Regions from separate parts of the Neobacillus sp. YIM B06451 genome, predicted to be linked through region 3. Evidence: riboswitches for the same ligand, from Rfam matches in the RefSeq annotation. Region 3 holds a riboswitch; each other region holds the start of a gene.
The links. A riboswitch is a leader RNA that binds a small molecule or an ion and turns the genes downstream of it on or off. The one in region 3 is predicted to bind cyclic di-GMP.
Positions count from the first base shown of each region.

Region 1: it holds a riboswitch for cyclic di-GMP, as region 3 does, so the genes downstream of both, RB160_RS05760 (ASCH domain-containing protein) here and RB160_RS23655 (PxKF domain-containing protein) in region 3, are expected to answer to the same signal.
Region 2: it holds a riboswitch for cyclic di-GMP, as region 3 does, so the genes downstream of both, fliM (flagellar motor switch protein FliM) here and RB160_RS23655 (PxKF domain-containing protein) in region 3, are expected to answer to the same signal.

Region 1 is NZ_JAVFKJ010000002.1:258,073-268,803, forward strand. It holds gene RB160_RS05750 (beta-propeller domain-containing protein) at 1-1,769, opposite strand, end outside; gene RB160_RS05755 (hypothetical protein) at 2,115-2,555, opposite strand; gene RB160_RS05760 (ASCH domain-containing protein) at 2,559-2,903, opposite strand; cyclic di-GMP riboswitch class I at 3,244-3,328, opposite strand; gene RB160_RS05765 (hypothetical protein) at 3,600-4,292, shown strand; gene tagU (polyisoprenyl-teichoic acid--peptidoglycan teichoic acid transferase TagU) at 4,828-5,754, shown strand; gene RB160_RS05775 (acetyltransferase) at 5,922-6,578, shown strand; gene manA (mannose-6-phosphate isomerase, class I) at 7,331-8,272, opposite strand; gene RB160_RS05785 (hypothetical protein) at 8,380-8,697, opposite strand; gene RB160_RS05790 (UDP-glucose dehydrogenase family protein) at 8,763-10,082, opposite strand; gene RB160_RS05795 (sugar phosphate nucleotidyltransferase) at 10,151-10,731, opposite strand, start outside.
Region 2 is NZ_JAVFKJ010000004.1:275,523-286,253, reverse strand. It holds gene fliN (flagellar motor switch protein FliN) at 1-98, opposite strand, end outside; gene fliJ (flagellar export protein FliJ) at 161-607, opposite strand; gene fliI (flagellar protein export ATPase FliI) at 604-1,929, opposite strand; gene RB160_RS11110 (FliH/SctL family protein) at 1,922-2,677, opposite strand; gene fliG (flagellar motor switch protein FliG) at 2,667-3,668, opposite strand; gene fliF (flagellar basal-body MS-ring/collar protein FliF) at 3,680-5,263, opposite strand; gene fliE (flagellar hook-basal body complex protein FliE) at 5,295-5,588, opposite strand; gene flgC (flagellar basal body rod protein FlgC) at 5,604-6,038, opposite strand; gene flgB (flagellar basal body rod protein FlgB) at 6,046-6,438, opposite strand; gene fliS (flagellar export chaperone FliS) at 6,472-6,843, opposite strand; gene fliT (flagellar protein FliT) at 6,857-7,225, opposite strand; gene fliN (flagellar motor switch protein FliN) at 7,222-7,599, opposite strand; gene fliM (flagellar motor switch protein FliM) at 7,571-8,539, opposite strand; cyclic di-GMP riboswitch class I at 8,644-8,732, opposite strand; gene RB160_RS11060 (flagellar hook-basal body complex protein) at 8,965-9,756, opposite strand; gene RB160_RS11055 (flagellar hook capping FlgD N-terminal domain-containing protein) at 9,772-10,185, opposite strand; gene RB160_RS11050 (flagellar hook-length control protein FliK) at 10,199-10,731, opposite strand, start outside.
Region 3 is NZ_JAVFKJ010000026.1:5,011-15,741, reverse strand. It holds gene RB160_RS23670 (ABC transporter ATP-binding protein) at 1-325, shown strand, start outside; gene RB160_RS23665 (ABC transporter permease) at 332-1,279, shown strand; gene RB160_RS23660 (nucleoside transporter C-terminal domain-containing protein) at 1,427-1,714, shown strand; gene RB160_RS23655 (PxKF domain-containing protein) at 2,064-3,575, opposite strand; cyclic di-GMP riboswitch class II at 3,596-3,678, opposite strand; gene RB160_RS23650 (general stress protein) at 4,455-4,973, shown strand; gene RB160_RS23645 (Fe3+ hydroxamate ABC transporter substrate-binding protein) at 5,192-5,365, shown strand; gene RB160_RS23640 (transcription initiation factor TFIIIB) at 5,541-5,747, shown strand; gene RB160_RS23635 (DJ-1/PfpI family protein) at 5,895-6,506, shown strand; gene RB160_RS23630 (hypothetical protein) at 6,830-7,318, shown strand; gene RB160_RS23625 (hypothetical protein) at 7,864-8,706, shown strand; gene RB160_RS23620 (hypothetical protein) at 8,982-9,383, shown strand; gene RB160_RS23615 (aminoglycoside phosphotransferase family protein) at 9,841-10,716, opposite strand.

The DNA.
Region 1 (10,731 bases), on a different contig from region 3:
ATCGAAATTTTGACGCCGTCAGTCAGGATAATCGGCTGGGCACCCGCTTCTTTTGCCGTCACTATTTTCGTATCATGCCCGAATCCTATCAGATGATTTTCATCATAAGGGTGCAGGTAGTTGCTGAACCCTGGAATCTTCAGTTCCCCGAGCACTTTTGGCTTTGCTGGATTGCTTGCCTCAATGACGAAAAGCGGATCCGTTTCCTTGAAGGTGACCATATAGATGCGATCGCCCATGAATCTCGCAGAATAAATCCGCTCACCCCGCGCCAGTGACTCAAGCTTTCCCGCCGGCTTCAGATTTTTATCCAGGATATATAGAGCATTGGAGGATGGCCTGCTTTCATCCCATGCATATCCCTTTGTGGTCACGACACGGAAATAGCCATCATGTTCGTCCATTGAAAACTGATTGAGCACGGTGCCCTGGACTAATGCCGACCCCTGGAATTCCACGTCCATCCCTTTGACCGAAAACTTATGGATCGTTGTATCTGGTGCCGTCATCTGAGACCAATCACCCCGCGGATGCTCGGCCCAATTCGCAATCGCTAGATAGAGATTTTCCTTTGACATATACATTTGTTCCCCGCTTCCAAGGTAGGTGGTGACAGCGGCTTTTTTACCATTATGATTGAGGTCGATCGCTGCAATCATTGTATAATTAGGCTCTTTGGATTCCGGGAAATAATTGATTTCATCATAACTGACGATTTGTTCCGCCGGCTTTGTTGCTGTATCCGAATACTTCGGACGAATATCAATAGCTTCGTTTTCGCGCAGCAACCAGTAATCAGGATGGTGCCTGGTGACCAGATACACAATCCCTTCCACTTTCCGCGCCGACACATAGCCTCCCTCCAGCTCGACCTCCCGTACCTGGACTGGTTTAGCCGGATTTTTCACATCATAGATGATTGCCTTTGCTGATTGCATCATCGGGGCAATCTTAGAATCCTTAGCCACTTGTTCATATGGTTTCGCATTCGTGTGATACGAATGTCCGATTGCGACCAATTTCTCTTCGTGTAAAAAAAGCTGGTACGGCATAAACTTTCCGTTATAGGAAATCCTCGACAAAAGCTTCATATCCTCTTCGGGCGCAGCCTGAATGATGCGGACTTCATTTTCTTCCGCCTGAAAAATATGCTTTCCGTCTGTTTTGACAAGGTCCGCTTCGTCGACTCCCTGGACTTGATTGTTCGTTTCGGAGTGGGCTGCCTGATTAGCTGTATCCGCGGATGATTTTGCGTCACTCATGGACGACTCCATTGTATCTCTCGAAAACCACCAGCCGCCCGAAGTTTTTTCTTGCTTCAATATATTTTTAAAATAACCATTCAACTTTTCCTTCGATCCGATGACAGGAAGTTTTTGTTTTACAACAAACTTCCATGATTTAATCCCTCCCAAGCTTCTCCCTGCCGAAGATTGGAGGTCTTTATTAAAATTTAATGTGTAAAATCTTGCGTCAAGAGGATACCCGTCTCCAGGAGGGTCAATATAGATCGTTTTTTGATCATCGCTTAGAGACAGTTTTGTTTTGATTTTCTTGCCTAGATCATCCAGAACATAGATTGAATCAGAATGAAGGCTTTCCTTCGCGACTTTTTCGGTAAACTGAATGCTCCAAACCTTATTGGCCATTACAATGGCCTCTCCTTCTCCGTCCCACGCATTTGCCACCTTGAATTGCGTTGAAAAGTAGTAAGAAAGACCGGCAATAAACAGCAGCGAAATCCCGCCGAAAATAATCCACTTTTTCATTTTTACCCCTCCTGTAAGATTAGACGGGAGCGGTGCCGATCTTGTGTCATAGCTTTAGGAAAAAAAGTGTCAGACCCGCTGGTGCCACGGTGACGGTTCTTCTGGCATGTATATACCATCCGAACCGTCCCCATGGTCTACACCATACACACATTTCACAGACAGGCAAAAAATACACAAGGTTACCCATTCAAAAACGCCCCCTTTAGACCCGCGCCAGCAGGCCTAAAGGGGGCGTCAATCGTTTGGGCAATTGTAAATAACACTACTGGCAGAGTTAAGCAAGCTACCGGAACAGTTCTTCCGGCATCTATAAGCCATGAGAACCGTCCCCATGACCCATCTTCACCACAAATCCGGCTTCACGACCATGAACCAGAGCATTGCCATCAACAAAATTATGTAGGTCCAGATGGTGCGCTTCAGTTTTGCGGTAAGTGCTATTTTATTTGCACCTTCTTCGGCAAATTTCCGAAGTGTTGGCGAGAATGCCCGTGCCAGGAAAAAGAGGGAGGCGAACAGCAGCGCCAGGGTTCCGACAATCCACGGTGTTTTCCATGTCCAGGGGCCGAGGATGACGAGCAGCACTCCTGTTCCAACCAGTACATGGCCGGCGTGCTTAGACAGCCGCACGACTGACTTCAACAAAGCCAAATAGACCTCCAGTTCTTTCTCCACAGCATCAGGCAACTTTTTCACAATGGGCATCAAAATGAAGAAAGGCCCAATTGACGCAATCGCGCTTGCGACGTGAAGATAAATAATGATTCGGTACAATAAATCCATTTCTTATTCTTCAACAGGGCTGAATTCATGCACCCAGACGCGCATTTGCGGAAGCCAAGGCATTCCCGGATGATAAGATAGGATCGACTGCTTGTACGCTTCTACATTTTCAAAGCCTTCGCGCTCGGCATCTGCATCCGTCAATTCTCCCAGTGATTGGGAATAGACATTGTCCACGACGAATTTCTTTCCTTTTAACTCCATGATTTCGCCTACATCCGCATAACGGCCGTTACGGCGCGTAGCCGTTTTCTTGCCTTCCAGCACTTTATTGATGTCATTTTCCATTGTAATAAGACGCTCAATCTCACACGTTTTTGGCGGCAAAGCATTGTTCTGTTCATTCATTGAAAAAAACTCCCATCCTTTTGCTAATCTATAATGTAGCATATATTGAAAAAAAAGTTCCACAGGGAGGGTTATTCTGGTCTAAAAGTACCCTTCTCATGGTTTGCTTACTGACCAAAAAGCCACAAGAACCGTCCCCATGGTTTAATGATGAAGTAAGAACGGGAATGGGCAAAAAAAAAGAATAATGGCAGCCCATTATTCGAGTTTACATTTGTTAATTGTATCGTTTTTTTCCACATCTCAGACATTCACTGGTGTAGTAGGAATATTTATGGTTTCTGCGCAGGAAACAAACAATGGACTTAAACATGTAGAACACACTCCTCTACTGAATAAACCCGGTAATCCAGCCGTCATAGTAAAAATACCTTAGACCTGAGACTTTGCGTCCCAATTTTTCAATAGGTTTGCCTTTATCAGATTCTTAGTCCAATTTTACTACTGCGAGATAGGTTATTAAAGGGAATACATTCGACTTTTTCTGACAAGTAATGCAAAGTCACAAGCTAGCTTACTTAACTCCCTCATAAAAGACCTCGTTATAAATAAATACCAACCATTAGTTCATGTCGCTTATTTCACAAAAGCAACATATTTAGCAAACCTTTCCTACAATCTATATTAATATTGGTATTCTTCTAGTATAATTGTCCTAGGAATTTAGTAATACGAATTATTTTAGGGGGTATCAAGATGAAAAAATTAGTACTTTGTTTAGTTTCAGTATTTCTGCTAGTTGTAGCATCCGCATGCAGTGGCGATGCAAACACTTCATCTGCTAAGTCAGGTGACGACAAAAAATCGGAAGAAACCGCTGAACAGAACAACGAAACGAAATCGGATGATTCAACTTCGGAGGAAACGGAATCCGAAGAATCCACTTCTCAGGAAACAAAAGCAACCATTTCTGCTGAAGAAGCTTACGCGTATGGATTGGCACATGACCTTCCAATCATCACAGAAGATGCACTTGAGTTAGGACAAGTATCATATGATTTTATCGCTAATAATCATACACTCTTCCCTGCAAAAACTGATGCGGACATACAAAAGGTAAAAAGTATGGTAGACTCCTCAGTCAATTACAAACTTCTAAATAAAAATCCATCACCTTATTTTGAAAAGATCGTTTCATTTGAAGGTGATGTCATTACGGTTGAAGAACAGAATTTAGAAAACGGTGATGTTGTTTCTGTCACCCATATAATGGATGATGAAGGAAACTCTTATGAAGTCATTATGTATAAGAGTACTGGAGATTTACTAGAAGAGGATCGGGCACGTTTCTGGGGATTGCCTTTAGGTGCTTATTCGTTTGAAAATGTATCTGGCGGCTCAACGAATGTGCAGGAATTTTTCGGTGCGACAATCGAAAAAATTCAATAAGCAGTTTTACATAGAACTGCGTGTAGATATAGTATATCGATAGTTTAAAGTGCAACAAAAAAACTTGATTAACATAATAAACTTGAAACGAATCCGAAACCGTCCCGGATTCGTTTTTTATTTCCATAGCAGTAGAAATCATTCCCTGGCAGCCTTATCAGTTCGCCCCATAAACAATTGGATTGAACCCAGGGATCTAAACCACCCCCTCCTTGCAAAAGAAAAACCCTTAGTGTTGCTCTATATCCCAGTAGTCGACAGCTCCCGCCCCCTGTTTTCTACAGAAACACTGTAATCCCATCTATTTAAATCAAAAATCTGCCTTAGGGAGGAAGCGTAAGGAAGACTTCGTCTTTGATGATGAAGAGTAGGGGAATGTGAATTGCTAGATTGATATTAAGAAAGGTAATGTCCAAACCCTAACCCTCACTTTGCTAATATTTGCCGAACCTTGTAAATTAATTGAAATTCTCATAGATAAAACCCCAATTTTTTGCTATTCTGAGAGAAGGCGTATTAGACATCGGAGGGTAAAATGAGAGCAGAAAAAAAGAAAAAGAGAAGTTGGGTTAAAATTGTTTTTATTAGTCTATTCATTTTGTTTTTAGCAGTTGGCACTTACGCCTTTACTGTGTATAGATCACTAACAAGTACTGTGGATACGATGCATCAGCCGTTGGAACGAGAGAAATCCGAAAAGCGGGAAGAAAAGATAACTTTAAAAAAGCAGCAGCCGTTTTCTGTGCTTATGCTTGGAGTGGATGAGAGGAAAGGTGACAGAGGGCGTTCCGACTCCATGATTGTCCTGACAGTTAATCCAAATAATAAATCAGTTAAAATGCTGAGCATCCCAAGGGATACGCGAACTGAAATCGTCGGCCGCGGGAGAGAGGACAAAATCAACCATGCCTATGCCTTTGGCGGGGTTGAAATGGCCATGAATACAGTAGAACACTTCCTAGATATCCCAATTGATTATTATGTCCAAATCAACATGGAAGGGTTCAAGGATATTGTTGATGCTGTAGGCGGGGTAAGGGTTAACAATACACTTGATTTTACTTATGAAGGCGAACATTTTCCTAAAGGGGAAATTAATTTAAATGGTGAAACTGCCCTAAAATATTCGCGTATGAGATACGAAGATCCACGTGGGGATTTTGGCCGGCAATCAAGGCAACGGCAAATCATCCAGGCTGTTATTAATAGAGGGGCTTCATTTCAAAGTTTAACAAATTTCGGAGATATTTTTGGAGCACTTGGCAAAAATGTACGAACCAACCTAACCTTTAATGAGATGGTTGAAATCCAAAAGAATTACAAAGATGTGGGCAAAGACGTTCAGCAAATGGAGCTGAAGGGGACTGGCACAAAAATCAATAGAATTTATTATTACCTTGTTCCTAATGAAGTCAGACAATCCATTCAAAACGATCTCAAGGACCAATTGGAACTGAAATAAAGTTTTGACAGGTGTAAATAAGCACCTGTCTTTTTATTTGAAATTGGCAGTTTCGTTTAAGAATTATTTAAGGAATTATTCTAGTTCTCTTAAAATGGTTATCCTTTTTTGTCAAACTTTGATAGATTAAAGATATACGGACCATCTTACAAAAGGAATGAACAGAATTGGAGAATGTTGTTGTTTTTGGGTCAGGGAGACATAGCAAGGTGATTATCGATATCCTTGAAATGATGGGCAGTTACCGTATTATTGGGATCATTGATGGAGCCCGTGAAATTGGGGAAGAAATTATGGGGTATAGCGTTATTGGCGATTTACCGATATTAAAAACGCACCCGCATACCATTACCGGAGGAATCGTTGCACTTGGGGAAAACGGGGCTCGACGTAATATGGTGAATGATATTCTAAGAATGGATAAAAACTTTAAATTCATTCGTGCCATCCATCCTTCAGCAGTTATAGGAAATTATGTATCGATTGGCAATGGAACAGCCGTTATGGCTAATACAGTCATAAACAGTGCTACCACAGTTGGCGACCATTGCATCATTAACACAAAATCATCCGTTGACCACGATTGCCAGCTTGGTGACTTTGTCAGCATTGCCCCTGGGGCAACACTTGGCGGTGGTGTTACAGTGGGCGACCATTCAACTGTTTCACTAGGAGCAAATGTAATTCATAATATTACGATTGGCGAGCATACAGTGGTCGGCGCCGGGTCAACCGTTCTTAAAAATATCGGTGCATATGCTGTTGCCTATGGAACACCCGCCAGAAAAATCAGAGTCCGGGCCGAGGATGAAACATATTTATAAAAACGCTTCTCAAAATGTAGCAGCCCATAAAAGGACTGCTACATTTTATTATGTGAATTATAACCCAATCTATCGTCGCCCCTTTTGGCGGCCAACATTAAGCTCATCGTGGAGATTGTTGCAAATGAACCAATAAAAAGGCCAATCAATAACATTAGCATTTCTCCAACACCCCATTTATAGTTTCTACTATAAATGTACCCACATAGTTTACAAAGTAACCCATTGGAAAAAAGTCGCCATCTTCCCGGTGCACAATGATATGCCCTATCTCCGGTGGCCCATACCGTGCAGCAGCTTCCCTTCAGAAACAACCCCAAACCAACTCCAATCCCAATATAAACGCAATTGTCCAGGCCCTTTGCCGCTCCCATCCCGCTTCGGCTAAAGCAGTTGCCCTCACGTCGTTATCCATAAGGAACAGGAATCACTAAATGCTCAATAAGAATATGATAAAGTGGATATCAACGTCATTTTCCTAGAGGTATTCGGAATGGTCCCGTAAGTTTTACTACTTACATCGAGTTTAACAGCTCTAAATGTTCCTACACCTAACCCTTCCAGATTAAAAGTAGTGAAGAATGCCATCACTTCCTAAAGAGTTTCTTCTGGTGTTAAAGTAGGAATTACGGTGAAATCTATGATAATCCCATCAGGCCGGCCAACCCCGCAGACAAACTTTTTTACACCTGCTCCAATCGCTCCAATAAGCATTTCTCATCACCTACTCTACTAAACTGCACTCATTGAATTTATAAGTGCGAAACAATCATTTCCGCCTTTCCAACAAGATTGAATTCATCAAACCCATGCGGCAGAAGAAAATGATCGCCCTTCTTAAACGAATATTCCTTCTTGTCCTTTAAAAGTGTGCCATTCCCATTGAGAACGCTTACGAGTTTGAAAGGCTTCCTTTGTTGAAGAGTGGCTTGACCATCGACTTCCCATTTATGGACTGTAAAATACTCGTTTTGAACATAGGTAGTCACTGTCACGCCATCCTTAACTTGAATAAGCGGTTCAACCTTTGGATCAATCGAAGGTACAGTCGCTACCGCTAACGAGCGCTCAATATGCAGTTCACGAAGATTGCCATCCTTGTCTTTGCGGTCATAGTCATAAACACGATAGGTGGTATCCGAATTTTGCTGGGTCTCAAGGATTACAATCCCCTTGCCGATTGCATGGATAGTCCCGCTTGGCACCATAAAAAAGTCGCCGCACTTCACAGGAATCCTTCTTAGCAGCCGATCCCATTCTCGGTTAGCCACCATAAGTTGTAGCTCTTCCTTTGTTTTTGCCTGGTGGCCATAGATGATCTCCGCGCCTTCTTCGCAGTCAATAATATACCAGCATTCGGTCTTACCAAGTTCCCCATTTTCATTCTCACGTGCGTAGGTGTCATCCGGATGAACCTGAACCGATAAATCGTCACAAGCATCGAGTATTTTAATTAGAAGTGGAAAGCGGTCGCATTCAATATTCCCAAAAAGTCCCCGGTTGCCTTCCCAAAGATCGTTTAAGGACAGGCCGTTTAATTCGCCATTCCTTACTCGGCTATTGCCGTTGCTATGCGCTGCAAAAGCCCAACACTCCCCCGTTTGGGGATAAGGGGGGTTATAACCAAAATCCCTCAGCCTTTCCCCGCCCCAAATCCGCTCCTTAAAATCCGGTTCAAAAAATAAAGGCTCCATTACCTAACCCCTTCACCTTTTCTCTGTGAAATATAAAAGTTACCAAAAAAGAGGAATACCCCTAACCCGTCAAGTCCCAAATCCATAATTGATGCTGCCACTCATCTTTAGCAGCCTAAGCAACCGTCACAATCAAGCATAATAATACGGACAACGGGACTTACAAAAAATATAACGAGCAGGAAGACAAGAAAACCAAACACTAGAACGTGTGTAGATCTCCTAAGTGCCAAGTTTAAAACTTTCACATTCCCTGCTGTTCCTTGTGATATAAATTTAAGATTTTTTATAGGATTCACTGCTTCATTTGATATTAACGGTGTTTTCTCTCGTAAATTACGGGAGCTGAGTGAAGAAAAATACCCGATTACCCATATAGTCGCTACATAGATCCAAAAGGAGTTCTTCATTTCAATTTTCTCCATTACAAAAACCCCCCGCCAAAGCCTGGCGAGGGACAAAGTCAGTGAAACTATGATTGTTAATGAACTTAAACTAATACTGTTCTAAGATTGTAGATTGTCTCTCTCCCAATAGAATCATAAATTATATTTGCTTTCCTGACACTTGCTAAGTCATAGCAATTCCGTCCATCGAGAATAATAGGATGTTTCATATATTTGCTATACTTGTCCAAATCAAAATCCTTTACTTCATCCCATTCAGTAAAAATAAAACAGATATCCGCGTCTTTTATAGTGTCTTCAATTGAATTACAATAAGCGACTTCATTTGGATAAAATTTCTTAAAATTATTTACTCCTACAGGATCCCATGCCTTAATGTTTGCTCCATCTTCTAGCATTAACGGAATATTCACAAGCGTTGGGGCCTCTCGCAAATCATCTGTACGAGGTTTGAATGTAAGCCCCAAAACAGCCACATTCAGCCCATTCAAGCTGTCATAATACTTTCGCGATTTTTTTATGAGTTTTAACTTTTGGTTCTCATTAACATCAATTGCAGCCTTAATTGTTTTAATTTCATGATCATGAAAACTTGCCAGCCAGTGCAGGGCTTTAGTGTCTTTAGGAAAGCAAGAGCCCCCATAGCCGATGCCCGCTTTAAGAAACTGATTTCCAATTCTGCTATCCAAGCCCATTCCAAGCGCAACATCTTCAATATTAGCGCCAACACTCTCACAGAGGTTTGCAATTTCATTAATAAAAGATATTTTCAACGCCAGAAAATCATTTGAAGCATATTTAATCATTTCGGCGCTTTTCCTGTTTGTAATGACAACAGGCGTACTAAAATCCTTATACACTTCTTTTAAAACTTCCCCAGTATACTCGTCTTCCACGCCTATAACAATACGGGAGGCATGCATTGTATCCCTTACAGCTGATCCTTGTGATAAAAACTCAGGATTGGATGCAACTGAAATCCGAACATTTCTAGCCAATTTGCTTTTAATTAAATCCTCTATCCTATCATTTGTTCCTATAGGAACGGTTGACTTCACTACAATGATACTATCTTGCTCAACACTTTGGGCAATTTGTTCAGCAACTTTGTATACGTACTTTAAATTAGCAGATCCGTCCTGTTTTTCAGGAGTTCCAACTCCAATAAAAACCACATCCGCTTTTCTGTATGCATCTTCATAGTCGGTAGTAAAAGTTAATCGTTCCCTGTTTTTATTCATCAATTCCTCCAGGCCAGGCTCGTAAATCGGGGATACCCCTGATTTCATTAGCGCAACTTTATTCTTATCTATATCAACACACGTAACCCTATGGCCGTGTGCAGCAAGACAAACGCCAGTTACTAAACCAACATACCCGGTACCCGCTACGGCTATATTCATTAATTCACACCTTCTATTTTTGATTTAATTTAACCATAAAAAAAAGGAAGTTATTCCCCCCCTGTGCTTTACAGTATTACTTTAGCCTTCGATTTACTAAAATGAGCTATAACATCTTCCCATTTAAAATAATGTCTGGTAAAGTCCTCATCGCTAATACCTATACCAGTCTGAACTTCAACAAACTCTAAATCAGAAAGAGCTTTAATGCCATGCTTTTTGCCTGCTGGTAGATGAATAATGTCTCCTGCTTTCACCCTGGTAATATATTCATCTAATGCAAGTTCTCCCTCTCCACGGACAATAGTCCAAACTTCATCACGAAGATTATGATAGTGATAGCTGGAGTTTTTATTCTTGAGGATACAAATGCGTTTTGTTACCATTTCATTTCCATCATCATATTTTGCATAGTCTAGTACCCGTGACCAACCCCAAATTCGCTCTTCATACATTGGAGGTTGATTAAAACCACCAATTAAGTCTTTAATATTTGGGCTTGAAGCTTTATTTGCCACTAAGATACCATCCGGACTTGCTGCTACTACAACATCCTTTACCCCAATAACTGTTACTGGTATATCCAACTCATTAATTAAATGAGTATTTTCTGTATCATCACTAAGAACCCCTTTACCTAACTGTGTAG
Region 2 (10,731 bases), on a different contig from region 3:
TTGATTTCATTATTTCCCGCAGCCGCTTGTGGCTGTTCAGTGATTGGCGAAAATTGGACTGATTGAACAGAACCATATTGGCTTTTTCTTTTTTCCATTATGAACCCTTGCCCCTTTCTGCCTTGGGCTTCGGCCGCTCCATGCGTCCCGCGGCCCTTTCCTATAAGGAAACTCTTTGGTGATAGTGCCGGATTGCGGCTATTTCATCAAGGTTATCCTGTTCGATTTTTTTCTGTTGCTCTATATAGGCATCCAAAGACTTTTCTTTAAGCAGATGCCATGTTTTTTCTTCCTTTTGCTTTAAAAGAAGTTCCTCTTTTTTCCCGGCGATTTCCTGTTCGATTGCCCTATGTTCTTGTTCCATCCGGGAAATTTTCACATCAAGAAATTCCAGGTATTCATTTTGTTGGAGGATATCGGAAATAAAGGTTCCGCCCTCCATCTGTTCCCATTGGGAGATGCAATCCTGCCGCTTTTGGACGAGGGAATCCAATTCCTTCTCGATTCCTTCCTTTTTCATCATCAACAATCCCATTTCAGACAGGGAAAGGTCCTTCTCCCTTTCTTTTAGAGAAAGGATATGCTGGTATGGAAATTGAAACGTCATTGGTTTATTCCTCCGAATTGATCTAGTAGCAGTTTGACTGTCAAATCCATGCTGGAAGTTTCATTGGTACCCTGTTTGACGAAATCGTCAATCCAGCCTTTTACATCGATGGCTTTATCGATATCGCGGTCCGTTCCGCGTTTATAGGCGCCAATCTGGATTAAATCCTCTGCCTTCCTATACACACTCATATGCTTTTTCAACGTTTCCGCGGCATTTAGATGTCCGGGGTCGACGATGTCCTTCATGACACGGCTGATGCTCGATAGGATATCAATCGCCGGGTAAATTCCCTTTTGGGCAATTTTCCTGTCGAGGACGATATGCCCATCCAAAATTCCCCTGACTGTATCCGCTATCGGCTCATTCATGTCATCCCCATCAACAAGGACGGTATAAAACGCGGTAATGCTGCCATTTGCATTTGTGCCTGCCCGCTCGAGAAGGCGCGGCAGCAGGGCGAACACGGAAGGAGTATACCCCTTTGTTGTCGGAGGCTCGCCAATCGCGAGCCCGATTTCACGCTGGGCCATCGCGAACCTTGTTACAGAGTCGAGCATAAGGTTTACATTCATCCCCTGATCCCGGAAAAATTCGGCGACAGCTGTGGCAATCATTGCGCCTTTAATCCTGATCAGCGCGGGCTGGTCGGAGGTCGCAACTATCACGACAGACCTTTTTAAACCTTCTTCCCCCAGGTCGCGTTCGATAAAATCGAGTACTTCCCTTCCCCTTTCGCCGATGAGCCCAATCACGTTCACATCTGCTTCCGTATTTCTGGCAATCATGCCTAACAGCGTGCTTTTTCCAACCCCGCTCCCGGCAAAAACGCCGACCCTTTGCCCCTTTCCTACAGTCATCAGGCCGTCTATGGAACGAATTCCGACACTTAGCGGCTCGGTGATTCTTGGCCTGGATAAAGGGTTTGGCGGCAGGTTGTCCGCACCCGCGTCAAGCAGGCCGGATGGAAGGCCGCTGCCATCCATCGGGTTGCCGAGGCCGTCGAGCACTTTTCCAAGGAGGTCCATTCCAACCTTTACAGTCAAAGGCTTCCCCGTCGAGACGACATCGCAGCCAGGCGCGATTGAATGAAGGACATCAAGCGGCATAAGCAAAACCTTATGGTCCCGGAAACCGACAACTTCCGCTTTAATCGGCTTATTCTGCTGAGGAGAGTAAATATGGCAGATGTCTCCCAATTTGACATCAGGGCCCTGCGACTCGACAGTCAGTCCGATGACCTGGGTCACTTTGCCGTTCATTTTAATCGGGTTAACTGTTTCCAGTACATCCCGGTATGCTTTTATATCCCATCTACTCACTTATCCGGACCTCCTGCTGATAGGAAAGGAGTGCTTTCTTTATTTCGCTCAGCTGCATATCAAGGCGAGCGTCAATGCTTCCGGATGACGTCCTGATAATGCAGCCCCCCTGCTCGACTGAGTAATCGGGAAAGATTTTAACTTCAACTTGCCCATTGTCGACAGCCAAAAGCTGCTTCCTTTGTTTCTGGACAAAGGGGAAATCCTCCGGGGCAACACCGATGGAAACGGAGTCTGTTTCATACACATCCGCAAGTGTTTGTTTGATCAGGCCGGTAAGCGTGTCAGGATCTGTTTTCAGTTCCTGCTGCAGCACCTTTTTGGCAATATCAATGGCCAGTTCGAGCACAAAAGGCTCCGCTTCCCGTATTAACTCTTCTTTCTCCTGATAGGCAAGCTCCAAAATCGAGGCGGCCTTCTGAAGTTCCGAAGCATATTGGACCTTCGCGTCATTTCTTCCATCCTCTATCCCAAGCTGGTAGCCTTCCTGGTAGCCGCGCCTTTTTTCTTCCTCAAGCTGGATAAGGAACTGTTCTTGCTCCCTGTTCCGCCATTCTTCCAGTTCAATCCGGGCGGCTTCCCGCTCCTTTTCAAGTTCAAGCCCGATATCCACATATCCGGTTTCCGGCTGTGGCGCCAGGTTGTCCACCTCCAAAACCTCCCGAACAGGGGATGGGGCCGGGACACCAACGACAATCCGGCCGGTTTCCGTTTTGACATTGAATGATTTAAGAAGTCTAGAAGACAAGGTCTTTTGCCCCATTTCGAGAAATGATGATTGTTCCTTCCTCTTCCAGCTTCCTTATGACAGACACAACCCGGCCCTGAGCATCTTCGACGTCTTTCACGCGCACCGGTTCGGTCGAAGAAAGCTCTTCCATGAGGCTCTCCTCACGGCGTTTCGAAATATTCCGGAAGATGGCATCTTTAACTCCCTGTGAAGCAGTGCGGAGTGCGAGCGGAAGATCCTGGTTCTGAACATCCATAAGGATGCGCTGGATCGAACGGTTATCAAGATAGGCAATATCTTCAAATACAAACATCCGTTGCTTAATCTCATTGGCAAGCTCGGGTTCTTCCTCCTGCAATGTGTCAAGGATGTTCTTCTCCGTGCCACGGTCAACGCTGCTTAGAATGCTGACAATCGAGTCGATTCCATTTTGCGCGTCATGCTTTTGCGAGCTGGTCATGTTCAGCTTCTCCTCCAAAACCCGTTCGACTTGCTCGACAATATTCGGGGAGGCCGTATCCATCATCGCGATCCGCATCGCGATTTCAATCTGCCGTTCTGAAGGGAAAGCGGACAGAGTAGCGGCTGCCTTCTCCGGGTCAAGATAAGACAGGACAAGCGCGATTGTCTGGGCATTTTCATATTGAAGCAAATTGAAAATCTGCGATTGCTCGACATTTTGGATAAATTTGAACGGCTTATCATCAGCGCTGCCGTCCATTCGTTTCAGGAATCCGGCCGCCTTATCAGGCCCAAACGTCCGTTTGAGCAAGTCGGTCGCAATATCGATTCCTCCGTATGACACAAGATTCGCGTCAACGGCAAGCTGGTGGAATTCCTTCATGATTTCGTCCTTTACATTGGATGTCACCTTGCGCAGGCTGGTAATTTCCTTTGTAATGGCCTCAATCTCTTTTTCATCAAGGTTTTTCATAATTCCGGCCGAGACATCCGGCCCTACAGAAAGCAGTAAGATGGCTGCCTTCTGTGTATTTGTGTACTTTTCCATCTTATCGCCCCTTAGTCACCGGAAAGCCAATTTCTGAGCAGGCCAACAAATTCATCCGGCTGCTTCTTGGCCATCTCCTCAATTTGTCTCTTAATAACAACTTTTTCATCTTCAACGGCAACGGCTGCTTCCAATCTGGCCGCTTCAATTTCAGGAAATGGATCATTTTCTTCAAAAACAGGTTTATTCCTTCTCCTGGCGAGGTATATAACAAGGAGGGCCATTAACACAACCGCGCCGATAAGCGCGTATATTGCCCAGGTTGGGAATGGGCTTTCCGTTTCTTCGGCTTGAGGCAATTCCGCTTTACCGCTGAATTCCCTTGCGAAAACGGTAATCCTAGATTCAATATCCTCATCCTGTAAGGTAGTATTATCACTTAATGCCGTCCGGACAACGTTACCAAGAATTTGCTGGATGCTCCTTTGCGTGACAAGCGTCAGTGAATCGGGATTTGTTGGATCCGGCGGTTCGACACCTACATTGATTGTAATATCTTCAATTTTATAAGGGCTTTGGACAATTTCATTGGAAATCCTGTTCACTTCATAGTTGACACGCTTTTCCAATTCTTCGGAGCTGTTTTCCTGCCCGCCGCCCGGTGTGGCGTATCCCGGTATGTCTGTTTCTCCGGTTCCGGTCGTGGCCGGCGCAGCGTCTCTTCCGTTATATTTTTTCGATATTTCTTCGACGCTTATGGCAATGCCTTCTCTGGACGCGTCATTAGCCGGCTGGACAAGGTCTTCCTTTGTCTTTACCTGGTCAAAATTCAAACGTACATATGTCTGGATCAAAACTTTGTTATGGCCGATGATCGTGCCAAGCATTTGCTGCAGGCTTGATTGGATATCCGTTTCAATATCCTTTTGGATTTTTCTTTGCATTTCATAATTGTCCAGAACCTTTGTTGATTCATTCTGGACATTCAACCCCCGGCCATCCTGGTCAGTCATGACGATATTTTCTTTTTGAAGGTTAGGTACGCTTTTTGAAACCAGGTGATAAAGCACCTGGATTTGCTGCTGTTCGAGCTGATAGCCCGGTTCCATTTCAATGACAACTGATGCAGATGCGGCTTTTTTATCTTCCCGCACGAACAGGCTGTCTTGTGGTGTGGAAATGACAACAGCCGCATTTTTAACGCCTTCAACATGCCTTAATAAATCAGCGACTTCACTCTGGAGCGCCTCACGTTCCATCGCATCAAGCTGGCGGTCCGTCGCGCCGAACTGCAGGTCTTTCGTCATGTCGAAAAAGCTGATTGACCCCGTTTTCGGAAGGCCTTTTGCCGCCATTGAAACTTGGAGGTCTGGCGCACTTTCCCGCGGGACCATGATCCGTGTGCCGCTTGAGTCAAGCTTGTAGTCCGTAAAGCCTTCCTTGTCAAGGGCAGCCTTAATATCGCCAATTTCTTTTTGGCTCATTTCATTGCTGTATAAAGGTACATAATCCGTCTTCGTCAGAAAATAAATCGCCGAAGAAAGGATTAAGAAAATCCCTATAAAAGAACCGATAAATAAATACTTCTGTTTTTTACCGATTGAATTCCAATATCCCTGAGATTTTGTTTTAAATTGCAGTAATTGTTGATTCATGGCCGCTCCACTATACTACGTATTCCCATGATTAGATTTGCATCCTCATAATTTCCTGATATGCTTCCACGGCCCGGTCGCGTACCTGGGCTGTCAGAGCTACGGCGATGTTCGCCTTTTGGGCCGCAATCGTTACATCATGGAGGTTCACGGCCTCGCCCCTTGCAAGAGCGGCGGTTTTCCCTTCAAAATCCTTGACCGCCAGATTGGCATCCTGGATATATTGGTTCAGCATCGTCCCGAATGAGCTTTCATTGGAGGCGCCTTGCTGTTTGTTTATCGTCAGGAAATTGGAATTGTACGGTTGGATGCTGGAAATATTCATTTGTTAAAATCCTCCTTATCGGCCTATCTCGAGCGCTTTGACAAGCATTGCTTTGCCAGCATTGAAGGCTGTCACGTTCGCCTCGTAGGCGCGTGAGGCGGACATCATGTCCACCATTTCTTTTGTGATGTCCACATTCGGCATGAATACATAACCTTGCTCATTGCTATCTGGATTGGTTGGATCGTAAACGGCTTTGAATGGGGTCTGGTCCTCGACAATCCTTGTTGCCCGGACGCCCGTAAGCTCTTTTTGCAAATAGTTGGCGAAGGAAGGGGCATTCCCCTGGGACACCTCGACCATTTTTCTTCGGTATGGCACCCACTCTCCGTTGACGAACTCCCCTCTTGTTGTATTTGCGTTCGCAATATTGGAGGAAATCACATCGAGCCTTAAACGCTGTGTTGTCAATGCCGAGCCGCTAATGGACAAAGATTGAAAAATAGACATTTATAGATTAGCTCCTTCCCCTAATTGCGGTTTTGATAAGATTGAACTCTTCATTGATGCCGTATGTCAGTGATTGGTACCAGATGGTGTTTTGGCTTAGCTGCGACATTTCATAGTCGATGTCGACACCGTTGCCGCTATTCTGGAAAACATTATTTTCCTGCTTTAGCTTCGCCGATGGGATTCCGCCCTGTGCGCCTATTGCAAAATGCCTTTCGTCGGTACGCTTTCCTGTGAAGCTGCTATTCATTTCCTTCTGAAGGATTTCTTCAAAGGCGACCCTTGAAGCCCGATAATTTGGGGTATCCACGTTGGCTATGTTATTGGATATCGCCTTTTGCCTTAAGGCGGAAGCATCGAGCGCGCTTGTTATAAGGCCTATCGTATTCAACTCTTTCACCTGCCGTCCTTTTTATAGGTTACCGATACTGGCTTACACCGATTTTGCCTGCTTGATTGCCTGCGCCCAGGTAGTCCGTAGCTCCTGGAACATGCCTTCTACTTCATTGATTATCTCGGAATCTTTTGCAATGTTCGCTTCAATCAGCCTGCGTTTCATATATTCGTATAAAGGTAGTAGAGTTTTTGAGATTTCATAATCCATATTCAGGGTCACCATCAACTCGGTTACGATATCCTGCACTCTCGTAATATGGGAATGCGCTTTGGCGATGTCTTTTTTTTCAATCGCGGCCCTTGCCTGCTGAAGAAATTTTATCCCGCCATTATAGAGCATGAGTGTCAATTCCTCCGCCCTGGCGGTTGTTACCTGGTTCCGTTGGTAAATCTCGCTTGGATTTAACAAAGTAGTGCCTCCCTCAACTTTTTTTATCGTAAAAATAGCCTTCGGTTACCGGCATCCAATCATCGTATTGCTGCGTAACATATTGCTCCCGCCTGACATTTTGGATGCTTTTGGTCATCTTTTGCAACGTTTCTTTAAATCTTTTATCCAATTCCTTTTCCTTTGCCGCCAATTCAGCAAGGAGTGCTTCGATACGGTCATCACTAAGTGCCGCACCAGCTTCTGTATCCAACCGGCCGATCGCGGAAATGCAGGCATCCCTTTCTTCAAGAAGGGAATCAACTTCTTCATTTTTGCCGTTTATAAGGGCTTCCAGCAACTTGTCCGAAACGGCGCCAAACCGCTTGAGCTGTGCCAGCTTTTCCTCAAGTGCACCAATCATCTTTTGCCAACTTCTTTTAAGGGTGAGCGCATGATTTCCTTGATTCGTACCCCGAAGTGTTCATCAATGACGACAACCTCGCCGATCGCGATCAATTTATTGTTTACATAAACGTCCACCGGCTCGCCTGCCATTTTTTCAAGCTCAACAATCGAGCCGCTTGTCAGCTCAAGCACTTCACTTATTTTTTTCTTTGTCCTTCCCAATTCGACGACTACTTCGAGCGGGATATCGAGAAGAAGTTCCATATTCATGCTGTCGTCATAAGCCCGTCCAACGACATCGGGTTCCAGCTCGCTAAACTGGAACACTTCCCCGCTCGTCTCTCCCAAAAGGGCATCTATTTCATCTTGTGTCAGTTTCCCGTTTTCCATTTTCCGTATCTCCTTCTATCACCTTCTCAATTTTCGCAGCGACACGTGATTTCCTTGTCCCAGGGTGAGCTAGGAATTTCGTTTCCTCATTCACCTTTACATGGAGGGGCTCATCGACTGGCTGGTTCAGCTGGATAACGTCATTTTCCGAGAGTCCCAAAAGCTCTTCCATCGTAATGGTCGCACGCCCCAATTCAACAATGAGCGGCACGGCCAGATGCTCGATCCGTTCCTGTAAAAACTCGCTCTCTTCCTTGCTTTTCACCCATTTGTTGTGTCCATACCAGTTATGGGACGACAATTTGGGGATAAACGGCTCCAGCAATATGTATGGAATGCAAAGCCGCATCGATTCAATCCTGTTTCCAATCGTTATTTGAAAATCGACCACAATAACCGTCTCCGTAGGTATTGCCAATTGTAAAAATTGCGGGTTCGTTTCGAGATTCAATAATCTAAGCTGCAAGGTGATGATATCGTTCCATGCTTTTTGGAGGGTTTTGACAACCCCTTCCAAAAGATGCTTCAAAACATTCGTTTCAATTGGAGTCAAGGCAGCTCTTTCAATTTCCTTAAGCGCTCCCTTTCCCCCCAATAGCCGATCAATTATTCCGTATGCCATTTCCGGATTCATATCAAGGACCATGCGGATTTCCTGTTCCTTCGCTTCAAACACACTCAAGATTGTTGAGTCCGGCAGTTCGTTAATAAATTCCTCATAAAGCATTTGCTCAACGGACCCCACTTCAACCTGTACGATGGAACGGAGCTCAGCGGATATGAAAGATGCAAGCTGGTAGGCAAAGTTTTCGTGAATTCTTGTTAAAATTCTTACCTGTTCCATCGACAGGCGCAAAGCCTTTTTAAAATCGTAGACTTTAATGGCTGCTGTTTCATCCAAGTTGGCGCTTTCGTGCGACTGGGAAATTCTAACCCCCACTTAATCAACCTCCTAACTTCAAAAAAGCAAATTTTAGCATCAAAAAAGAGCAAGGCTATCCCGAAGAATAGCTTCGCCCTTCTAATTTTCAGGACTAACCTAATTTCGGCAACTGGCTAGCATACTGTTATTTAACAATTTAGCCCCTGTAGTTTTGCGTCGCTGGGTTTCCCCAGGTTTGCTATTTTCGAATTTTTTTTGAACTTTTTAAGAATTTTTTAGAATTTTTTCCAACTTTTTTTATTGCAATTTAACTGAAATATAACACCTGGTAAAAAATTTTTCAATGGAGTTTTTAAAAAAACGGTCATAAAAACACGAAATGCATCGAATTATATACATATTTTTGACGATTTTTGAGTATATTCTCACAAAAAAGGTGGATACCTGCTTCGAGGTATCCACCTTTTTACATATATTCACTATTAACGCTTCAGATTTACCAATTCTTCTAAAACGGAATCGGAAACTGTAATGATTTTTGCATTTGCCTGGAATCCGCGCTGAGCGGTAATCATATCTGTCATTTCCTCGGAAAGGTCGACGTTGGACATTTCGAGTGCGCCGGAGATGATTTGTGCTGTTCTAGGTGCGGTGGTGTTTATCTTGGCATTTGGAGTTTCAGAATATAACGAGCCGCCGACTTTACTCAATCCACCAGGATTATCTACTTTCACCAATTTTATTTTACTTGGATACGTTGTGGCCACCCCGTTTGCGTCCACCCCGACAATCGATCCGTCCTTGCTAATTGAAAATGAAACATCGGTCGCATTAATTGTAATAGGACTGTTCAACTCATTCAAAACGAGCATCCCATTTGGATTAACAAGCTGCCTGTTTTGATCAAGCATAAAGTTTCCGGCCCTTGTTAAGTAAGGCTTGCCTGATGCATCCCTTACCTGGAAGAAACCGTCGCCATCAATATATAAATCGGTCCCAACGTTCGTTGTCGATGGGCTTCCGGGAGTGGAAACCGTGTCGATGCTCGCTACCTTTGTTCCAAGTCCTACCTGGATTGGGTTTGTACCCCCAGATTGCGGTGTAGCGGTTGGTGCGCTTGCACCCTTGACCGTCTGGCTAAAAATGTCCTCGAATACGACCCTGCTTTTTTTGAAACCGACTGTATTGACGTTCGCGATGTTATTACCAATGACATCCAGCTTAGTTTGGAAGGCTTTGAGCCCTGAAACTCCCGAGTTTAGTGAACGTAGCATATTTTGTTCCTCCTGTTATTTTTCCAATTCCATGGAAGTGATGGCACTAGACAGAATTTCCTGATCGCCGACTTTGAAATAGACAAGATTGTCTCTATAGTGAACTCCTGTGACAACTCCGCTTTCCTGCGCGTTTGTTTCCGGGTTTGTCCAGGTTACCTTATTTCCCATGACGTATGAATATTGGCTAATGTTATTTGATGATTCCAAATAGGCTGTAAGCGACTTGTTTAAATTTGAAAGCTGTTCGAGAACGCTTAGCTGGGCCATTTGCCCAATGAACTCGCCGTCTTTCTGCGGCTGGGTCGGGTCTTGCTGCTGGAGCTGGGTAACCAATATTTTCAGGAATGCCTCTTTTCCAAGCTCCTGTTTATTTGTGTTTCCGATTGTGGCCGTTGAATAGGAGTTTATTGATTGAATTGATGACAAGCTTTTCCCTCCCTTAGGCTGTGGTATTTATTTGCGAATGAGTTGCTGTTTCGATTCCGTAATCCTGGTACTTTTCTTCAGCGGGAATTTTTTCGTCCCCACGCTTTCTCGATTCCTGATTTCCCTGCCTCGGATTTGCATCTCCTCTTTGGGAGAAGGCTCCCATGAAGTTGTTGCTTGATTGGAACGTAATATCAATCTTTCCAACTTGAAGCCCTTGGACTTCGAGGGCGGAACGCAACGTATGCATCTGGGTTTCGAGTAGGTCTTTCCCTTGAAGGGTGGTGGCCAGAAATTCCGCTTTAACCTGTCCATCCTGGATTTTCACCTTTACTTCAACATCCCCAAGATGCTCAGGTGAAAGTTTTATAATTGCTTCAGTTCCATCCACAAACCTTTGGAAACTGACAGCCGGTTTCATTCCATCCTTTCCTTCCGTTGCGGATTGCTGCTGCAGGGCGGATTGAAAAAATTGCTTAAAGTCCTGCTCGAAGTGGTTAGCCCTGAGGACAGGGACATCGCCAGCGATAACTGGCTGCAACTGAT
Region 3 (10,731 bases):
TCGATTTGCCATTATTGAACAGGGGAAATTGATTCATATTTCTTCAATTAATCAACTCCATGACGAAGGTGAAAACGTACAAACTGTTCTATTCGTGGTTAATAACCTGGAAGCAGCCATGCAGCTTTTGAGGGAAAACGATTTAGGAAATGAAATGAAGATAGTAGGGGAAGACCAATTTTCTATAAACCTAGAAAAAGAAGAGATAGCCGTAGCGAATAGGATATTAGTCACAAATGATATTAGTGTATATGCCATTAACCAAGTCACCGCTTCACTTGAAGATCGATTCCTCGAATTAACTGCAAAGGGAAACAGGAGGTAAAGAATAGTGTCCTTGTTAATTAAGAATGAGATAGGAAAGATTTTTGGAAAGAAATCCAGTTGGATTTATATGGTTATTATCTTAATTGCTGTCGTCCTTGGTGGCATCCTTCAGAAAAATTTCACAGAGGAACCTAGTAAAAATTGGCGTGAGGAAACACAAGCCCGTGTGAACCAATTGGAGCAGGATTTAAAAACGGCACCTGAAGAAGAAAAAGAATGGATGATGGCGGATTTACAGCAACAACAAAAGTATCTGGATGAGAATATTAATCCCAATGCAATGAGCAATTGGCATTTTATGAATCAGACTGTGTATGGCATCACTACGCTTGTTACACTTTTTGCTGTAATCGTCAGCAGTGCCATTGTATCCTCCGAGTTTTCTGATGGGACAATCAAACAGCTGCTAATCAGGCCACATGAAAGATGGGCAATCCTTTTGTCAAAGTATCTCTCAGCGGTCATTTATTCGTTACTGCTTGTTATTGTTCTCATTGTCTCAGGTTATATTGCAGGCTCGCTTATCTTTGGCACCGGTGAGTTCACCGCCAAATTTTTCGAATTTACACTTGAAGGCGGGCGAAAAATAGCTGAAATTGGACCGCAGTTTTTCTTGAAGGTCCTATATTACCTGCCAAGCCTTTTGGTTTTTATTACAATATCCTTCATGCTGTCTACATTGTTTAAAAGCCAGGCCTTGGCGGTTGGAATCGGGATATTTGTTTTGTTCCTTTCTTCAACTCTTGGCGGCCTGATTGTCATGCTGGCAGAAAAATATACGTGGGCTAAATTCCTAATTTTTCCCCACATGGATTTAACTGTGTATGCGCTTCAAGACAAAATTCTTGAGGATGTTACACTGCCAATTTCCTTGCTAACATTATCAGTCTATTATGTAATTTTCATGTTACTCACATTTACCATTTTCCAAAAACGGGATGTTAGCATTTAATATTTCCAGCAAAGTAACACCCGGTATTCAAAAGAAAAGCGGAAGATGAAGAAATTGAAATTAAAGAAATGATCCCCGAGAAATCACTGTTCGATTCAATCGGGAACGGTGCATTAATCGGAGGAAAAACAGCATTAATTGTCGGCGATGCTCATTACGTACATTGGATTGCTGGCAATGATCAGTTTTGTTTTAGAGAACTTGGTAGGCATGACATTCCAGGAAATTATCGGTTATGTCTTTGCCCCAGTCGATTTCATAATGGGAATCCCGGCATCAGAGATTTTCAGATCCGGCTCCATCATGGGAACGGTAGCTGCCAATGAATTCGTCGCCATGCTTGATTTCATGAAAATCATTCCTGAAATGAGCCCGAAAACCGTCGGGATCGTCTCAGCATTCCTCGTTTCTTTCGCTAATTTCTCTTCCAACTGAATTGTCCTCGGAACCGTACAGGCCATCAACCGAGAACAGGCAAGCCGACTGGCCAAAGTTGGATTAAAAGTATTATTCGTCGCAACACTAGGCTCAGTCCTAACAGGTACGATCGTAGGATTGTTCCTATAATAATGAAGAAATTCACCCTCTTCGGCAAGTGATTGCTGAAGGGGGTTATTATTGTTTTGGAAAAAGCCAGCCGTTAAACGGCTGGCGACAACGCACTAAGTCAGCAGCCAACAAGTAGCTGACCGACGCACAACTTGTTCCACACGAATGAAAAAAGAGGCCGCCCAAAAGAGTCGTCGTTAAACGATCTTTTTGGTCAGCCTCCATGAGAATGAGATTATTTCAGTCCAATAACAACTTTTTGCTTTGTTCCGTCATCAAGCGTAATTGTAAGTTGGTAAGTACCTGCAGTTAAACCTTTTGTACTCAAGTTAAATACATATTGATTTGAGGATGAATCATATCTAAAGTTGTTTCCGGAAGTAGCCGCGCTAGTTGATACCGCTTCAAGGTTATCCCCGAAGACTTGGTTACTGCTTTTTGCATAATGAATAGTTGCATTGGCAGTTGAAATAAACTTACCTTGGGCGTCAGTTAATTGGAATTTAACCGGAACGGTGCTGCCCGCTTTAAATATTGAACCATCCTTGATTGGCTGAAGAACCCCGCCAAAATTGTAAACAACGGTATAGCTTATCGTCACCTCTGTAGTATTTCCAGCCTTGTCCGTGACAGTTATTGTATCCGTTTGCGGTCCAACCTTAGACGTATCGATTGTTCCAGTTTTATCTTCGTCTGCAAGTCCGGACAATGTATCGGTTGCTGACCAAGTCACAACTTGATTTAGTGTGTAAGTGCCACCATCTTCAACAGTAATAACTGGCTTCCTTTTATCAATATTAATGCCCGAAACTATTGCAGAACTTGAGTTACCGGCATTATCGATTGCAGTACCTTCTGCTGATCGATTCACACCTTCAGACAGTAACACTTCCTTCGTATAGTCTGCTACTCCTGAGGTTTCATCGCTTGCTGAAAAGCTAACAGTTACATCATCATTATACCAGCCATGTTCATTTGCCTCTCGGTCAGCAGATCCCGAAATGGTTGGAGCTGTTTTATCTAGATTAATCGTAATACTTTTAGAACCCTCGTTTTCGGCTTTATCTCTAGCATACCCAGTAACAGTATGTCTACCATCTTCAGAAACTGTAACAGGTGCAGAAACCGAGCTCTCGTCCAGATCAGAGCCACCTTCCTCATCGGCAGCGGTGAAAGTTACGGTCACATCCTCGTTATACCAGCCCTTAGCATTTGCAGGTCTGTCAGGAGTCGCAGTGACAACTGGAGCTGTCGTATCAGTTACTTGCTTTTTAGTTACAACAAAAGTAATGAGGTCGTCTTTTTCATTATCTAGCTTTGCTCCTGTTTGATTTGTATTTTCAATTTTTACCTCATTTTTTTTGAAGGTAAATGTGTAGTTTCCAGGCTGTAAGTTAGGGTCTACTTGAACTTCTGCGTCTACCTTAACCTCCATATCTTTGGCATACAGGTGTACCTTAGTTAGGTTTTCTTGGGTAAAAGTACCGCTTGCGCTAATAACAAACCTTGTAGGGACAGTAACATAAGCGTCCGTCATGTTCCCATCCGATTTTACTGAAAGTTTGAAGCTCTTGGATGCCCCTTGTTCAACAGATACATCAGTTGATGAAGCGACTAATTCCGCTTTAATTTCTAGTTCCCCAGCAATCGCAAAACTTGTTGGAATAAGTCCGGAAATAGCAAGTACAGTGACCGCGCTTAGTGCTTTTTTGCTTAACACATTTCTGAAGCCAGTTTTTTTCATCATTTTCTCCCCTTAAAAAATATTTTTAAGAGGGCCGGTTACACTAGTAGCTCCATGCAGCCCAAGTGTCCAAATTAAGGCTACACTTCAATGCTTCCCCAAAAATTTGGTTGGTTGAGTCGATAATCCAACTGGATAAGTCATACAAATTTCCACTCATTTCAACCTTATTTGTGACGATGACGGATCATATTTTCGTGGCCACTTAAATATTGATACATCGTCTCTTTCCAGTTTTATTATAATTTAAACAATAGTTGATTGGTTTAACTTCCCTTCGACAAACTTCAAATAAATTCCAACAAAAATCACCAATTTATCCTAAAATCATCTAATTCCGATTCAGATTTCATGGTTTCGTTTTGCTTCATTCGATAGTTTAGTTGCAATAAGAAACCGGCTGGCGACAATACATAAAGGTCAGTATCCAACAATTCGACGGACAGCTGACACAGCTCGCTGCCAATAGCAAAAAACTAATCCATAAAAAAGAAACCCTGCTCAAAAATGTAACGGGTTCGAGTACAAAAACTTAATTCGCACACAAATTAGCAGTCCAATTCGCAACTGAATTGGACTCCATCTTTTTATTGATATATAAGGGATTTTTGTACGTTTTATGGCGTTTTAGCACTCGAATTCGCACCCCTTTTAGCAGAGTGACCGAAGTTATTGCCAACTTGGGAATTCGTATGCTAATTACTATGTGATGGTTTGTTAAAAATAGAAATTAGGTTTTTGGTTATTTATGTTAAAAATAAAGCAAATCTTATTCAACATAAGGGCAGTTTAGTTGAATAAGAAAGGTTGATGAAAACTTTTATTCGATTAAACATATATAATAGGATTGGGAAGGCGAACATTACTAGAAAGGATCTGACTATGAAAAGTGTATTAGAAAGTAGGTTAAAATATTTATATACAGGGGAAAGATTTGCAATAATATTGTTCCTACCTCTTAGTTTCTATATTAATTACACATATCCTGAACTGCAATTATTTTCACTGCTTTCTTTTTGGATTTCCTTTTTCTTATTGGAGTTTATCCTTATGCAAGGAACTTATTATTGGCATTCCAAATGGAAGTGTCTAATTACTGAAAATAAATCTATAACTCCAATCAAAACTGTTAGACTGTTGTGGAAATTGAAAGCAATAAACGTAAGTATAATAATTTTTTCTATCATTTTATTTGTTATCGATATACTTGTTAAATATCCCAGTCTACCAATTAATGGATTGCTGATCAGCGGATTTATTTATATTTTCGCTATACTCGAATTTATTAATTACTTCTACATCCAATTGTCCTATGATAATTTATCTGATATTAGATATTTAATAAAAACAAAGAAATTAAAACGGTCTTCTTTAAGTAAAGATTTTAAGCGTATTGCATAAATGAACATAATAAATTGAATTACTTCTTGAAAAATAGAGACCTTATTGGAGGGTGTGTTTTCTTATTGCTAAAGGGTGCGTTGATCCAGGAAGGATTAACGGCCTTTTTTGTTGAATTCCTTATAGAACATACGGGGCAGCCATTCCTGTAATGAAGAAAAATCGTATAAAAAATACGTAATAAGAATAAAAACAAGATTTAATTAGAGGTGATATAAATGTTTGGAGAAGATCCTAAGTGTACTAAATGTGGTAAGGAAATCAAGGGAGACGAGGTTGTTTTTATAAAAGTGCGTTATCCAAAGCTTAAAGGGATGACTGAAATAAAAGCGTATTTAAAAAACGAAGGAAGTTTCATATGTGAAGATTACTTTCATCAAAACATCAAGTGAACAACTAAAAAAAGACAGCTGTTATGGCAACTTCTTTTTTGTTTCACTAACGGGGCAGGATTGATTAATAGTTGAACTTTAAAATTTCTAATTCGTACATAAAATGCAGAGGTTTATATAACTCGATTAACGGAATATAGAATTCAAATAAAATATAAATAAAGGAGATTTTTAAATGAAACAATCGGCACAAGTAAATGAATGTCCGAAATGTGGCGGAAAAGAGCTAGGAAAAGGTAAGCACAGTGGAACTGGAGTTATATATCCATTCACTAAAGTGAGTACTGGGTCGGAAGTTGAATACATCATTTGTACGGAATGTGGATTTATAATTGAAGCTTATGTAACCAAGCCAAATAAATTTAAGGGGACACTTTACTAAGCTAACGGGTGCTTTGATCTAGAAGGATTAAGGCACCTTTTTGTTGAAATCCTTATTGAACAAACGGGCAGTTTTGTTTAATAAGAAAAATTAATAATTGCTATTTATACTATAGGGGGGTATAGTAATTTTGAGGAGGGGTAATAAATGCTCAAATTTAATGTAGGTATCCTGTTATTTGATTATGTAGATGCTTTAGATTTTACTGGTCCTTATGAAGTTTTTAACTTAACTACTTATAATGATAATGATGTAAAAAAACTCTTCTCTAACAATTTAGAGGATAAACCTTTTATGGTAAGTACAGTTTCTCATGATGGAAAGCAAATAACGGTACATAACGGGTTAAAAGTAAAGCCTGATTATAGTTTTTCTGATGCACCAACATTTGACATCATTATTGTTCCTGGTGGTCCATTAAAAGCATTAAAGTTAGTAGAGAGTAATAAAGAAATAATAACTTGGATTGAAAATTACAAAGACAAAATAGTAGCATCTGTGTGTACTGGAGCATTTTTCTTAGCCCAAGCTGGAATTCTTAACGGAAAAAAAGCGACTACAAATCGGGTAGCTTTAAATTTGTTAGAAAGAAGTTTCCCAGAAGTAGAAGTTATTAGAGGAGTTAAGTATGTAGATGAAGGAAATGTTATTACTTCAGCAGGTATTTCCGCAGGAATTCAAATGGCGTTACATGTGGTTAGCAAATTATTCGGCGAAGAGACGGCAAAACGAACTGCTCATACAATTGAATTAGATTAAGTTGAAAATATAAGGGGTTCAATAAAGATAGAAGTCTTTTTCTTATTGAACAAACGGGTGCTTTGATCCAAGAAGGATTAAGGCACCTTTTTATTGAATTCCTTATTAAGCTAAAGGTGCAGTAATATTGAATAAGGATTTTTGTAACTGACTTGGACAAACTATCCCTAAATATAAATTTAGGGTGAAAGTAAAGATGGGCCATGAAAAAACGGAACAATAAAAAGCTATTAAAATAATTGGAGTTAGAAGAAAAGAAAATGAAGGATATTTTATTTTAAGATGAATAAATAAAGATAAGATTATGAAAAGGAGGGTTAAGATTGGAGGAGAATATTGAAACTGGAATAGGAAGTTTCATCAAAAGAAAATTAATAACGACTTTTGCCACTATGTTGGTTTTTTCAATCATTTTGGCATCTTATGGTTTGTTGCAAGATACTTCGGGTGAAGTATATAAGCCTGGTAACAAATTTTTTCAATGGGTTATTATTTTCCTGTTTTATATTGGGGTTGTTGTCTTGATATACGGAAATATCGTTTCAATTGGCATTGAATTTTTACAGAATAAATTCTTTAAAAAGCATGATTGGTTATATGTTGTAATCCTTGGGATTTTCGGATTAGCAAACGGGCTATTTTTTCAAGAAAGGATGTTCGCTCTTTATGGAATGTTAGCCGCCTTGTTATATGCCATTGTTGATAAATGGTTAATTAAAAGATTTTCAGAAAGTAAAAGTAGCGTAGCATTTATAATCTTACCAATTGTATTATTGTTTCTAATGTGGGGATTTTTCAACTTCATATATTGAAAAAATGAGCACTGTTTTAGTGCTCATTTTTAATGCGATTAACATCATTTATTGTGCTGTTTAGATCCAGCAATATGGCTTTTGTTTCCTGATGATTGGGAAAGATAGAACCCTTGTTGAACTAACGGGTGCGATGTTCCTGGAAGGACTTCCGCCCTTTTTTGTTGAACTCCTTATTGAATAAACGGGGCAGTTGAATAATAAAGGAAGATGTTTTTAAAACGACCATCAAGGTTCCATCTGCAGATTCGAAATTTTGAAGAAACATTCAATAATATGATTAAAGTTATAACAACAATCAAATAAAAACTGCCTGAGAAATGATTCTCAGGTATTTTTTTGTTGATCTTTCAACTAAGGATGCGTTGATCTAGGAATTAATTAATGTACATTTAACTACTATTAGATAACCAAATTTCCTTTTTTTTCATATTATTGGCTAAACAAAATGGGGAAATTTACCGATACAATATATAGAAATAGGTTAAGGGTTGTTCTGCTTTCACTATACGTTACTACTATTGAGGGAAAAGAGGCAAACTTCTATGAAAAAAGTATGGGTTTTAGGCATTGCACTGGTTATGGGCTTAACTGCTTGTTCTTCAGATGACACACAGGTTACAAAAGGAAAAACTAAAACAAAGGACATAAAATGGTCAATAGAGGAAAACTCTAATTTAACGGAATTCGAGAAGAAAAAACTTGCAGCACAAGAAATTATGGTGGACCAAATGGTAGGAAAATGGTCAAACGAAGAAGAATACTATGTTATTAAAAAAGCAGAAGATCGAGTTGTTCAATTCACCAAGCAGCAAAAAGCTTCTACAGGAGAACCTTTCCATTTTAATATGGAAGTAAAAGATTCAAAAGATAATGAGTTGAAGTTATATTTATGGGATGATGAACTGGGAGAAGACTCCTACTTGCGTATTAGCCAAGAAAATGGAGTACTTACAATCAGTCAAGGTGAAGGGCGGAGTTTTCTTGAAGATCCAAACACACGACAATTTAAGAAAGCGACAAAAGAAATGGCCGAGTGGAATAAAGAAGCATTGGATACCAGTAAGAAATTTTCTGCATATTTTAATGACTTAGAAGGAAGCTACCAAGCCATAGATGAAGTAGTGTATTTCCTTGTAGACAATGGAACCGCAGCAAACGGAAAGCCAACTATAAAGGTTTTCAACTCTGTCGATAAATCGTACTTTATAATCGAAGTTGATGACTTCACTGAAACGTATTTTCACGGAATTGTAACTATGTACAAATTAAATAATAGATACTTTGGACAGGAGTTTACGTTCACTATAACAGATAAAGAAAAAGCACAGATGAAAATTGGAGAAATCGTATTTGACAACCTAATAATGATTGAGAGACGAAATTAGTTTTACTATATCTTCCCCCCTTTTTATACATTGATTTCAGCCAGTTGATACAAGCCTGTTTTTTCAACTTTTTGAAAACAGGCTTTTCTAATACAGAGGAAAATTGGCACCTATTAAAATTGCTCTATCCCCCATTACGGACCTTTCTTATTGTGCTAACGCGGTGCGTTGATCAAGGAAGGATTAACCGCCTTTTTTGTTGAATTCCTTTTTGAACATAAGGGCAGTTTAGTTGAACAAGACTTTCATCAGTGTAGAATAAAGGGAGTGGAATTGTGAGAAAATCTTCTTTATTTATTTCTACCATACTAATAGTGTTTTTAATTGTAAGCAGTTGTAATAATAATTCTGTAAAGAAAATTAAAGCAGATTATTTTGATATTACTTTAGGACAGAGTTCGTACAGTGCTTATAATAAAGTGGAAAAAGAAACTGTTCAGTCATTAGTTGATGCCTACAATGACATCAAATATAATGGACAAACCAACCAACAAATTAATTATGAAAAGGCAATAACTATAATATTTATCTATAACGACCAAATTTCAGGAACTTTAGTAATTGACGATAAGGGCATTTTTAATCTTGGTTACGTTGAAAACTATGAAATCGAGCCAAACAATGATATATATAAACAAGCAAAAGAAATATACAACGATTTGAAGCAACAATATTAATATTTCTTGGTAAATTGGATTAATTGGTTTGATAAAGTTGTTTTGTGAGACTCTTCACTTAAACAAACGGGTGCTTTAGTTGAACAACGCACTACTATAAAAAAGCTCGAAGCACCATGGCTTCGAGCTTTTTTTGTGCTAATCACCGCTAAAGTGTTTGCTAATTCAACTGCGAATTTCACTACGAAAAGCACTGCTAATTCGAATTTTGCACTTCAAAACCGAACCCGATATCAAAAATGAGCTGGGTTTTCACATTGAAGGGTTAAGCAAGCTTGGCCACCAAACATATCTTCGTATCGAAGTTGAGCTTTTTCACCAGTTTTTTTCAAGCCCAATGAACCGTCATTTTCATTGCCTACATTATAATTGAACAAACCCATCACTCGTATATTTAATGGGGATGGTTCTTATTTTTGAGAAAATAACAATAAAGAGGATCCGGTTCAGTTCCATGTCAGGTTTCAAAATCTTCAATGATTGTCTGGATAACGTTATACGCTTCTTTTAATTTCATACTATCGGAGTTCTTGTAATCTTCATAGATGATTAAAGCCTTCCACATAGCCCATCCTCTTGCCCGATTCCATGTTCCTTCATCCATCTTTAATACATCCTTGAAAACAGTCCTGCTCTCATGATCAAAAAAGGTCCAAGCCATAGCCGCATCACAGGAAGGGTCCCCGACTCCCAGTATTCCAAAGTCAATTACGGCACTGAGCTTCCCGTCCTGCACTAATAGGTTTCCTGGCGCGATATCTCCGTGAAGCCATACCGGCTCCAGTTCCCACTTGGATGCTAATGCCAGATTCCAGAGCCCTGTCAAAACAGTTTCATCAAATACATCTAGATTACTTTCGATTGCATTTCTCGTTTCATCGTCATACACAGATAGATGCGCGCCTCTGTAAAAATTATGGGCTCCAGCCAAAGGGCCGCTACTCGCGTCAATGGACTGCAATTCAATCAAAAATCCGCCCAAATCGGCTGCGAATTGATTTAGATCCACTACGTTGTCTCTCGTTACTGTCTCTCCATCAAGCCATTTATAAATCGACCAAGGAAATGGGTAATCATCATTCGGAGTTCCTTTTGCAACTGGGGTTGGAATAGGGAATGCAAGCTTTTTAGCTAAAAAAGGCAGCCACTTTTGTTCCTTTTCGACTTGCGGAACATACCCAGGGGCACTCGGCAGCCTGACACTCATGTCATTCCCCAAGTGGAATGTCCGATTATCATGACCGCTCACTTTAACCGGTTTAATTTCTAAATGAGCCCACTCGGGAAATTGCTCTTTTATCAGTTTCGCCACTAATACGGAATCAATTTTGATCTTAACTCATTCCTT